Regions from separate parts of the Acinetobacter lanii genome, predicted to be linked through region 3. Evidence: predicted binding sites of a transcription regulator. Region 3 holds the regulator's gene; each other region holds the start of a gene.
What was found. The regulator PhoB, encoded in region 3, activates phosphate uptake and scavenging genes when phosphate is short. The targets are predictions, from matches to a motif close to TGTCATNAANCTGTCATAA.

Region 1 (2,214 bases), 520 kb from region 3:
CAATATTGACGGCGTTGGCAGAGTTCCCTTTCTCTTGATTGACCTCAGCATTTTGGTATAAGCCACGCAGACTTAAACCATTGTCTAAATCCACTTTAGCAATGGCACGAATGGTGTTGGCAGCGGCAAAAGCACCTGAGGTACTGGTTTCTGTATCGATGGCAGTGATATAGCCTTTACGTAAGAAATTGGTCGGTATTGCATAGTCATAAGCTAAGCCTGCAGTGACAACAGGGGCTTTATAGATGATAGAACCTGAAAAAGTTCGACCAATATCCTTGCCAGCAACTTTCGCACCGCCCTTCGATTTTTCAATATGATCGCTCGGCCCAATCGGTAACATCAGTGTGGCATTGATTTTGGCATCAGCGACTTTAAAAGCAGGGGACTCATAGGTCAGGGTATTATCAATCCGGTTTTCACCGCCCATAATGCCTTGCATATCGGCATTGTTCTCAACCGCATGGTTATATGAGTCGACAATAACCCCTAACTGTTTTAAAGGGGTATCGTTCTTGCCGTATTTTAATGTACCCAGTTGTTTGTCTTGAATACCAATTAATTGGTTACGTGGTGTAAAGGTTTCATTGCCATTTCTTTTTAAAATAAAGGTCCATTCGGATTGGTACATTACACTGAAACGTTGATTGAGTTTTTCTTCACCTTTAATCCCGAACAGCGTGTTATTCGAATTGAATTGGACATGATGATCATCTTTGTTTAGATGGTTGTCGCGAGGCATATAATCAACGGATAAATCGATTTTGCCATAAGGCTGTGGCATTGCAAAAGCTGGACTTGCTAAAAGTGCTGAAATCAAAGAGAGAGTGATTTTAGATTTCACCGATAAAACTCATATAGGTATTGAAAATAGGCGCGCAGGATTTCATATTATGTATATATTACAAAGTGATTAATTTTAATTTTATTATCCAAATTTGAGATTAAGCTGTTTTATTAAACAAATTTTATAAGGCATAAAAGAAAATAAAACACAAGCTTTTCACGTAATATCAATCAGATAAAATAATATCGATGAAGATGAGTTATTTATATGGTGTTGGATATTTAAACAATAGATTTGAAGATTATTCGTTTAAAAAGAAAGCAGTACATATTATAAATGCGTGCGTTATTTATTCAATCATTTCATAGATCACCATGAGCCTGAAGCACCGCCACCGCCAGAACTGCCGCCTGAATCACGTTTAGTGGAGGAAGATGTCGAGTGAGGATTCAATGTTGAACTTGAAGATGATTTTTGCTCTCTGTGGTCTTTTGCTTCGCTATATGGCTCAAACGGACGCTCACGGTTTTTTTTGATTCTTATATATTGCTGACCATCCGTACCCATCACGATCTCAGGAAGTGGCGTTTTGGCTTTGTTTCTGTTTTTAAAATATAAGAACAGCAGTAAAAGGGGAGTCGCAAGGATTAAGCCACTGATACCATAAAGGATCAGAACCAAAATCACTGTGCCCAATGAAAGTTCTACATCTGTATTCGATTGCAGTTCATTTTGTGTGTGTGATAAATCGTTGTCTTTATTTACACTTGAAACGCTACTGTATACCGAATCTGTCGCAGTCTGAATTCCATCGTAATATTGATTCTGTTTAAAATAGGGGGCAAGATCGTATCGAATAATACGTCCTGCCTCTATATCGGTGAAATCACCCTCCAAACCATAACCGACTTCAAAGCGCATCTTCCGGTCATCTTTAGCGATGATGAGTAATAAACCATTATCGAGCTTTTCATTGCCAATTTTGATGGTGTTGAATACGTCTAAGGCATACTGCTCAATGGATTCTCCTTGAGTAGAGGGAATCATCAAAATTTTAAAATCGACATTCGCATCTTGGTAAAGTTGCTCATTTTGCAGTTTTAGTTTTTCAATTTCATTGGCGCTTAGGGTTTGTGTAGAATCCACAATATTTTCTTTTTTTAATTTTTCTAGTAGCGCTGAATCGAATTCGGCATAAATGCTCGATGATATAAGGCAACTCATGAGGATTAAGCAATTGAATAAGAAAAAACGTAAAGGAAAATGATTCGACATTTTTATCGTCTATTTTTAGTATGTATTAATTTTAGACAGCAAAAAAATAAAAGCCAAACAACTTTTGTTATTTGGCTTTCAATATTTTTAAAAAAATTTATGGCTTATACAGGACGTGCCACATCACCATTTAAGGCTTCAGGCAACGCCAA
Region 2 (2,214 bases), 940 kb from region 3:
TTGGCAACATCAGACACGGTTTTGACGTGTGGACGCATGGCATCTGCACCCAAGGCACAGTTAAAGCCAATTGAGAGTAGGTCACCGTGACGCACTGAGTTCCAGAATGCTTCAGCGGTTTGACCAGTTAAAGTACGACCTGAAGCATCGGTAATGGTGCCTGAAATCATCAGCGGTAATTCATAGCCGATTTCGTTAAACACTTGCTTGACTGCAAAAATCGCCGCTTTACAGTTCAAGGTATCGAAAACCGTTTCGATCAGGAGAATATCTGCACCGCCTTCAATCAGGGCATGCGCAGCTTCAATATAGTTTTCTTTGAGTTCATCAAAGCTAATGTTACGAAAAGCGGGGTCATTCACATTTGGTGAAATCGAACAGGTACGAGACGTTGGCCCAAGCACACCTGCCACAAAACGTGGTTTTTCAGGGGTTGAATATTTTTCACAGGCTGCTTTGGCAATACGTGCTGCTTCACGGTTGATTTCCGTAACCAAATCTTCCATGTGGTAATCCGACATCGAAACACGGGTACCGTTAAAGCTGTTGGTTTCAATAATGTCAGCACCGGCATCGAGGTAAGCTTCATGAATGCCTTGAATAATCTGTGGTTGCGTCAATACCAAGAGGTCGTTATTGCCTTTAAGGTCAGATGCCCAGTCTGCGAAACGCTCACCACGATAATCCGCTTCTTCTAATTTGTGACGTTGGATCATGGTACCCATCGCACCATCAATGATCAGGATACGTTGGGAGAGAAGCTCTCTCAGGGTGTTCAATGTGGACATTCAAACTTTCTCAGCAGGAATTAAAACGTAAGTAATATTAGCAGAATTAATGACTTTTTTTTGCCAAGGTTCTTCAGAATGATACATAAGCAAGATATGAAAATTTGATAAGCAAATGTGAAAAATGCAAAAAATACAGCCACAGTATTTACAGCAAAGCTGATAAAAAATGAGCTAAAATGTATCAAAATTCAAATGGTCATTGGATTGTCATATTTCATATTCAAGATGTCATAAAGTGCGATTGAGTCACGTTTTTTTGTAATACTTTTCAACTTTTATTACAAAAATTGATCTAAATTTTAACTAAAATTGATATGTGAAAATGGAGTTTAAGCTTATGAAAAATATAAAAATATAAAACATATTAATGACACTGCTGTGCTTTATTAAGGCATAAAGCCAGATTAGTTGCTTTATAACACGGCTTCTTGTCATATAATTGTCACAATTTAATTGAACAATAAGGGGATATTCTCATCCTCTTTCTCTGTCTGCATGAATTCTAATCAAGCTCCTATTTCAGATTCAGCACAAGCGACGACTGAAACATCTTCGAATGTTCACGTACCTACACCGAAATTTTTTATGCCGGTGTTTTTGACGCTTATTATTTCTACACTTATCTATATTGGTTTTCAGGTTTCTGCAGATTTAGCTCACGTTCCCCCTTTAAGTTTATATTCACTCATCTTGCTGGGTACGGCACTGTTCATCGCTTTGGGCTTTGAATTTGTCAATGGTTTCCATGACACAGCCAATGCTGTGGCAACGGTGATCTATACCAATGCATTGTCTGCACCTGTGGCAGTGATGTGGGCAGGCTTTTGTAATTTCTTAGGGGTGATGGTTGCTAGTGGTGCTGTGGCATACGGCATTATTGCATTGCTTCCAGTTGAGTTGATTATGAATGTCGGCTCAGGTGCAGGCTTTGCCATGGTGTTTGCCATGCTCATTTCTGCCATTTTATGGAACTTGGGCACGTGGTTCTTGGGGATTCCAGCATCGAGTTCACACACGCTAATCGGTTCGATTTTGGGTGTGGGCATCATGAACTACCTGATGAATAAAGGTGGTGCAAGTGGTGTCGATATGGAGCAAGTGCTTAAAGTCGGTAAGGCGTTGTTGTTCTCGCCTTTAATCGGCTTTGTGTTTGCGGGTTTGGTGTTTTTGTTGGTGAAGAAAGTGTTCAAGAAACAACTTGAGCTGTTCCGTCCACCTGAAGGCAACAAACCACCACCACCGCTGATTCGTGCCATTTTGATCTTTACCTGTACCGGTGTGAGCTTTGCACATGGTTCAAATGATGGTCAAAAAGGCATGGGATTGATTATGCTGATTCTGATCGGAATCATGCCATTGGCGTATTCTTTAAATAAGAATTTGGACCATGAACATATCCAATCGTTTAAAGCATTGTCGGCGC
Region 3 (2,214 bases):
AGAACTGCATAACCATGCCACCATTCAAGAAACCATGGGGCAGTTTGACCGCATGATTCATGCCTTTGTGATGCTGATGATGCCGAAAACCCAATTGAGCGAAAAAGAGATTTCTCTGATTGCCACAGGGCTGAATGGCTATGTCACTCAAGTGGCGGTACGTTGGGTGATGGGTGGTTTTAAACTGCCGATTGAGGATGTCGTTCAAGCCTGCCGTACGGTGTTCTTGGCTTTACTTCGAGATTTAACCGATCAATAAATGGGGCGAAGCATGCCGGTTTAACTTTCTTGATACATAGGCTCCGTGTGTATTTCATTGAATTTAAATGATGCATTGGAATCATTTATTTCAGTAAAAAATTTTCGATAGATTTCCTTGGCTTATCGCTGAATTTGTCACAAATCATTGCGAAATGCAGGTTTCGTCCCATGATTGCAATGATACTGTCATAATTAATCTTTGTAATAAGCCTGTCATAAATATAAAACGGGAACACCGTTGTTCTAAGGATATTGCGTTGTGAAAGATGACTATATTTTAATCGTCGATGACGAGCTTCCGATTCGTGAAATGATCCATACCTCATTAGATATGGCAGGCTTCCAATGCCTTGAAGCTGAAGATGCCAAACAAGCGCATCAAATGATTGTCGATCAACGCCCTGCTTTAATCCTACTGGATTGGATGTTGCCCGGTGGCGTGAGTGGCGTTGACCTGTGTCGCCGTCTAAAGCGTGATGAAACTTTGTCAGAAATTCCAGTGATTATGCTGACTGCACGCGGTGAAGAAGACCATAAAGTGCAAGGTCTCGATGCCGGTGCCGATGACTACATGACCAAGCCTTTTTCTACCCGTGAATTGGTTTCTCGGATTAAAGCGGTATTGCGCCGCGCCAATGCCTTAAGTGGTGAAAAAACCATTGATGCCAATGGCTTGACCCTCGATCCTGTCAGTCAGCGGGTCAGCTTTAACCACAGTATTTTAGACATGGGACCAACGGAATATCGCTTGTTGGCATTCTTTATGACCCATCCTGAACGTGCCTATACCCGTGCGCAATTGCTTGATCAAGTCTGGGGCGGCAATGTCTATATTGAAGACCGAACCATCGATGTGCATATTCGTCGTTTGCGCAAAGTGCTAGAACCCTATGGTGCAGATCGTTATGTACAGACGGTACGCGGTACAGGTTATCGATTCTCTACCCGCGCAGACGTTGCTTTAGGTTAATATTCAGTTATTCGTTTAAGGTGAATTTCACTGTATGTATGAACCGTATCCCGTCCCTAAACTGGCGAATGAACATAAAAAATTTCGCTATAGCAGTTTATGGACCTTTGCCAAACAAGATTTACGTCTCTTGGCTTTTTTTATTGTCGTGGGCGGCTTGATTGGCTTCGGACTCGGTTATTTTTGGATCGGTATCGGGATTGCTTTTGCGCTGTTTTTTGCCATGCAACTGCGTTCACTGTATTTGGTCAATGATTGGATTTCCAATCGACCTTATGATGTTCCACCGAATTTAAATGGCATTTGGGGCGCCTTGCTGTTCAATGTCTATCGTGCACAACGTCAGGAACGCATTGTACAGTCGGAAATGGTCAGTTTAATTGATCGCACTCAGTCCTCCCTCATGGCGCTGTCTGAAGCGATCATCATGACCGATGATTTGCAACAGATCGACTGGTGGAATCCGGCCGCAGAACATTTATTTGGCATACAGGCACTGGATCGTGGTCGTAATATTTTGACTATTATTCGCCAACCGGACTTTGTTGAATATTTTAAAAATGTAGATCAAGCCCCTGATGGCATCAAGATTAAACTTGCCAGCGATGACAATACCTACGCACAAATTAAATTGACTCATTTTGGCAATGAAAGCTGTCTATTGGTCGCGCATGACATTACCCGTATGCGCAATTTAGAACAAATGCGTTCTGACTTTGTCGATAACATTTCCCATGAACTCCGTACCCCCTTAACGGTACTCAGTGGATATATTGAAACCTTTAAAGATCAAGAAGACATTAGCCCACGCTGGAAACGCGCCTTTGATCAGATGCAGTCGCAAACCAAACGTATGAATGCTTTGGTCAATGACTTGCTGTTGTTGTCCCGTTTGGAAAATGACAAGCAAATTGCCAAAAATCAGATCATCGAAATGCCAAGTTTAATGAACCATTTGTTTGATGATGCACAAGCTTACAACA
Region 4 (2,214 bases), 1.6 Mb from region 3:
GCGCCAGTATCGAGATCATAGAAGCGGTATCGATTTTTTCATTTGCCTGTGTATTGTTTTATTAAGTTAATTCCAGTTTTGTCCGTATAAAAATATAAAACACGCCGTAGCGTGTTTTTTTTATAGGGTTTAAATAAAAATTTAATCACGAAACGCTGAATCAGTTCTTTAGAAGTCGTATCGGAAACCCAGTGAAAGCGCTGTGGCATTTTCACCCATCGCTGCTAGCACAGGAGAGGCTGCATTGGCGTTGGCGCGACCCTCTCGCCAAGGTGCAAGGTTGGCATTTTCGTCATTCAAGACGGTTGCGACATTACCATATACCCGAAATTGTGGGTCAAGTTTATGTTCCAAGCCCAAAGCAATCATGCTTGAGTTGCTGTCCTCGGCATCGACATCTCGGTAAAAGTATTCACCACGTAGCAAGGTTTTTGGGGTGAATTTATATTCACCGGCTAAACCAAAAATCTGAGCATCAGCATTGCTTGCGGTGTTTTCATCATATTGAGAATACTGGTATAAAGCACCAAGATTTAGTGCATCAGTGATTTTATAAGCGCCTGCCACACGGTAAGAATCACGGGCGGTGGTCGGTGAAGAATTTGATGCATTTTCTTCAAATTTTTGATAGGCCGCTGCCAAATCATAACGGTCTTTTTTATAGGTAATGGCTGCATCATAGGCTTTGGTGTCACTGACTTCATCACCATTGGGTTGTTGAGCCACTTGCACGCCATTTTGCATTGAGATGCCGGCTAAAACATTAAAGCCACCGCCAAATTTTGGTGATTTATATTCCACCGTATTGTCGTTACGTTCATCAAATCTTAAACTGCCTGCACGGGTCAAGTTACGCATGTCACCGACCATATCGCCAAAGAAATTGACCGGACTACGTGCAATTTTAAAGGGGCCATCAAAACGTCCGACACGCAGTTGACCATATTGCTCACTGCTGATCCCGGCAAAAGTATCACGTGTCGCAAAAGTATTGGCTTTGGCATCATTGGTGCCTGTGGCAAAATTAATTTCTTGTTCGATTTGTGCAAAAGCCGTCATGCCATTTTCAAGTTTGTGGTCGACTTTGAAACCAATGCGTGACGCATCTGAGGTGACTGTGAACACGTTATAGTCTTTGCCATCATCTAAATAGTCGAGCGAAATATTTGCGCGACCGTAAATTTTAACGTCTGCAGCATGGCTTAAGACCGATGTCATGCAAATTGCCCCAATGGTAAATACACAGACTGTTTTATTCATTTTTGCTCCAACAACGCCTTATATTTGGTTTTGACTCAATACCTTACACAGATTGTGAAGATATATTGGTTGGACTCAGTATTGGATATAGATAAGTCAGTTTAATGAAGCTTATCTTGCAAAATGATGAAGATTTGATTGAAGAAATATGACAAGGTCTAGGTCTGGATGTAGAAATGGACTTTATTAGAATCACAAAAGAGTGCAATGACTGAATGGGTTTAAAGAACCACTGTCAATAATGCTGATGAAAAGTTGCAGCGTATTTAGGCTCATTCAAGCACTAAAATATCAATGGGTTCATTAAAAATAGGGCATAAAAAATGAGGCACTGGGCCTCATTTCTTTACTTATTTTATATGCTTGAAATGACAATAAATGAATGACTATGATTTAAAGCGCCGCTTTAATTTTTTCCGCAAGTGCTTTAATTTTTTCTTGATCACCCATGGTTAAGGCGTGTTTGCCTAACTCATGTACAGAGCTTGGAATTAAATGAAAGTGAACATGCGGTACCGTTTGACCCGCTGAAGCACCCGACAATTGCATCAACACAATGCCTTTGGCATCCAAGGATTTTTCAATGGCTTTTGCCACTTTTTGTACAATTTGAATGGTATAGGCTGCAGCGTCAGGCGCCAAATCTAACAAGGTCACCGCAGGTGATTTCGGAATCACAAGGGTATGGCCATCAGCTTGAGGCATGATGTCCATAAAAGCCAAGACTTGATCATCTTCATAGACTTTAATTGCAGGAAGTTCACCACGTAAAATTCGTGCAAAAATGTTTTGATCATCGTAAGTCATTGTGTATTCCTTGATTCAGTTGAAAATTGAATTATTTACAATTCAATTCTTTCTGACGATCCTTGATGGCGTCAAGCTTTTGTTGTTCTCTTTCTGAGAATTTTGGCTTGGTGGTATTGCAATTGTCATTGCCAAACTTGGCTTTGG

Region 1: the regulator PhoB is predicted to act here: its motif matches at 940-958, upstream of G8D99_RS02900 (porin).
Region 2: the regulator PhoB is predicted to act here: its motif matches at 1,221-1,239, upstream of G8D99_RS11600 (inorganic phosphate transporter).
Region 4: the regulator PhoB is predicted to act here: its motif matches at 1,352-1,370, upstream of G8D99_RS08945 (porin).

The regions. Positions count from the first base shown of each region.
Region 1 is NZ_CP049916.1:620,967-623,180, forward strand. It holds gene G8D99_RS02900 (porin) at 1-844, opposite strand, end outside; gene G8D99_RS15615 (TPM domain-containing protein) at 1,157-1,933, opposite strand; gene ygfZ (CAF17-like 4Fe-4S cluster assembly/insertion protein YgfZ) at 2,167-2,214, opposite strand, start outside.
Region 2 is NZ_CP049916.1:2,569,195-2,571,408, reverse strand. It holds gene metH (methionine synthase) at 1-788, opposite strand, end outside; gene G8D99_RS11600 (inorganic phosphate transporter) at 1,287-2,214, shown strand, end outside.
Region 3 is NZ_CP049916.1:105,476-107,689, reverse strand. It holds gene G8D99_RS00500 (TetR/AcrR family transcriptional regulator) at 1-259, shown strand, start outside; gene phoB (phosphate regulon transcriptional regulator PhoB) at 521-1,231, shown strand; gene phoR (phosphate regulon sensor histidine kinase PhoR) at 1,266-2,214, shown strand, end outside.
Region 4 is NZ_CP049916.1:1,914,225-1,916,438, reverse strand. It holds gene G8D99_RS08950 (adenosylcobinamide-GDP ribazoletransferase) at 1-65, shown strand, start outside; gene G8D99_RS08945 (porin) at 169-1,260, opposite strand; gene G8D99_RS08940 (HIT family protein) at 1,654-2,067, opposite strand; gene G8D99_RS08935 (YARHG domain-containing protein) at 2,099-2,214, opposite strand, start outside.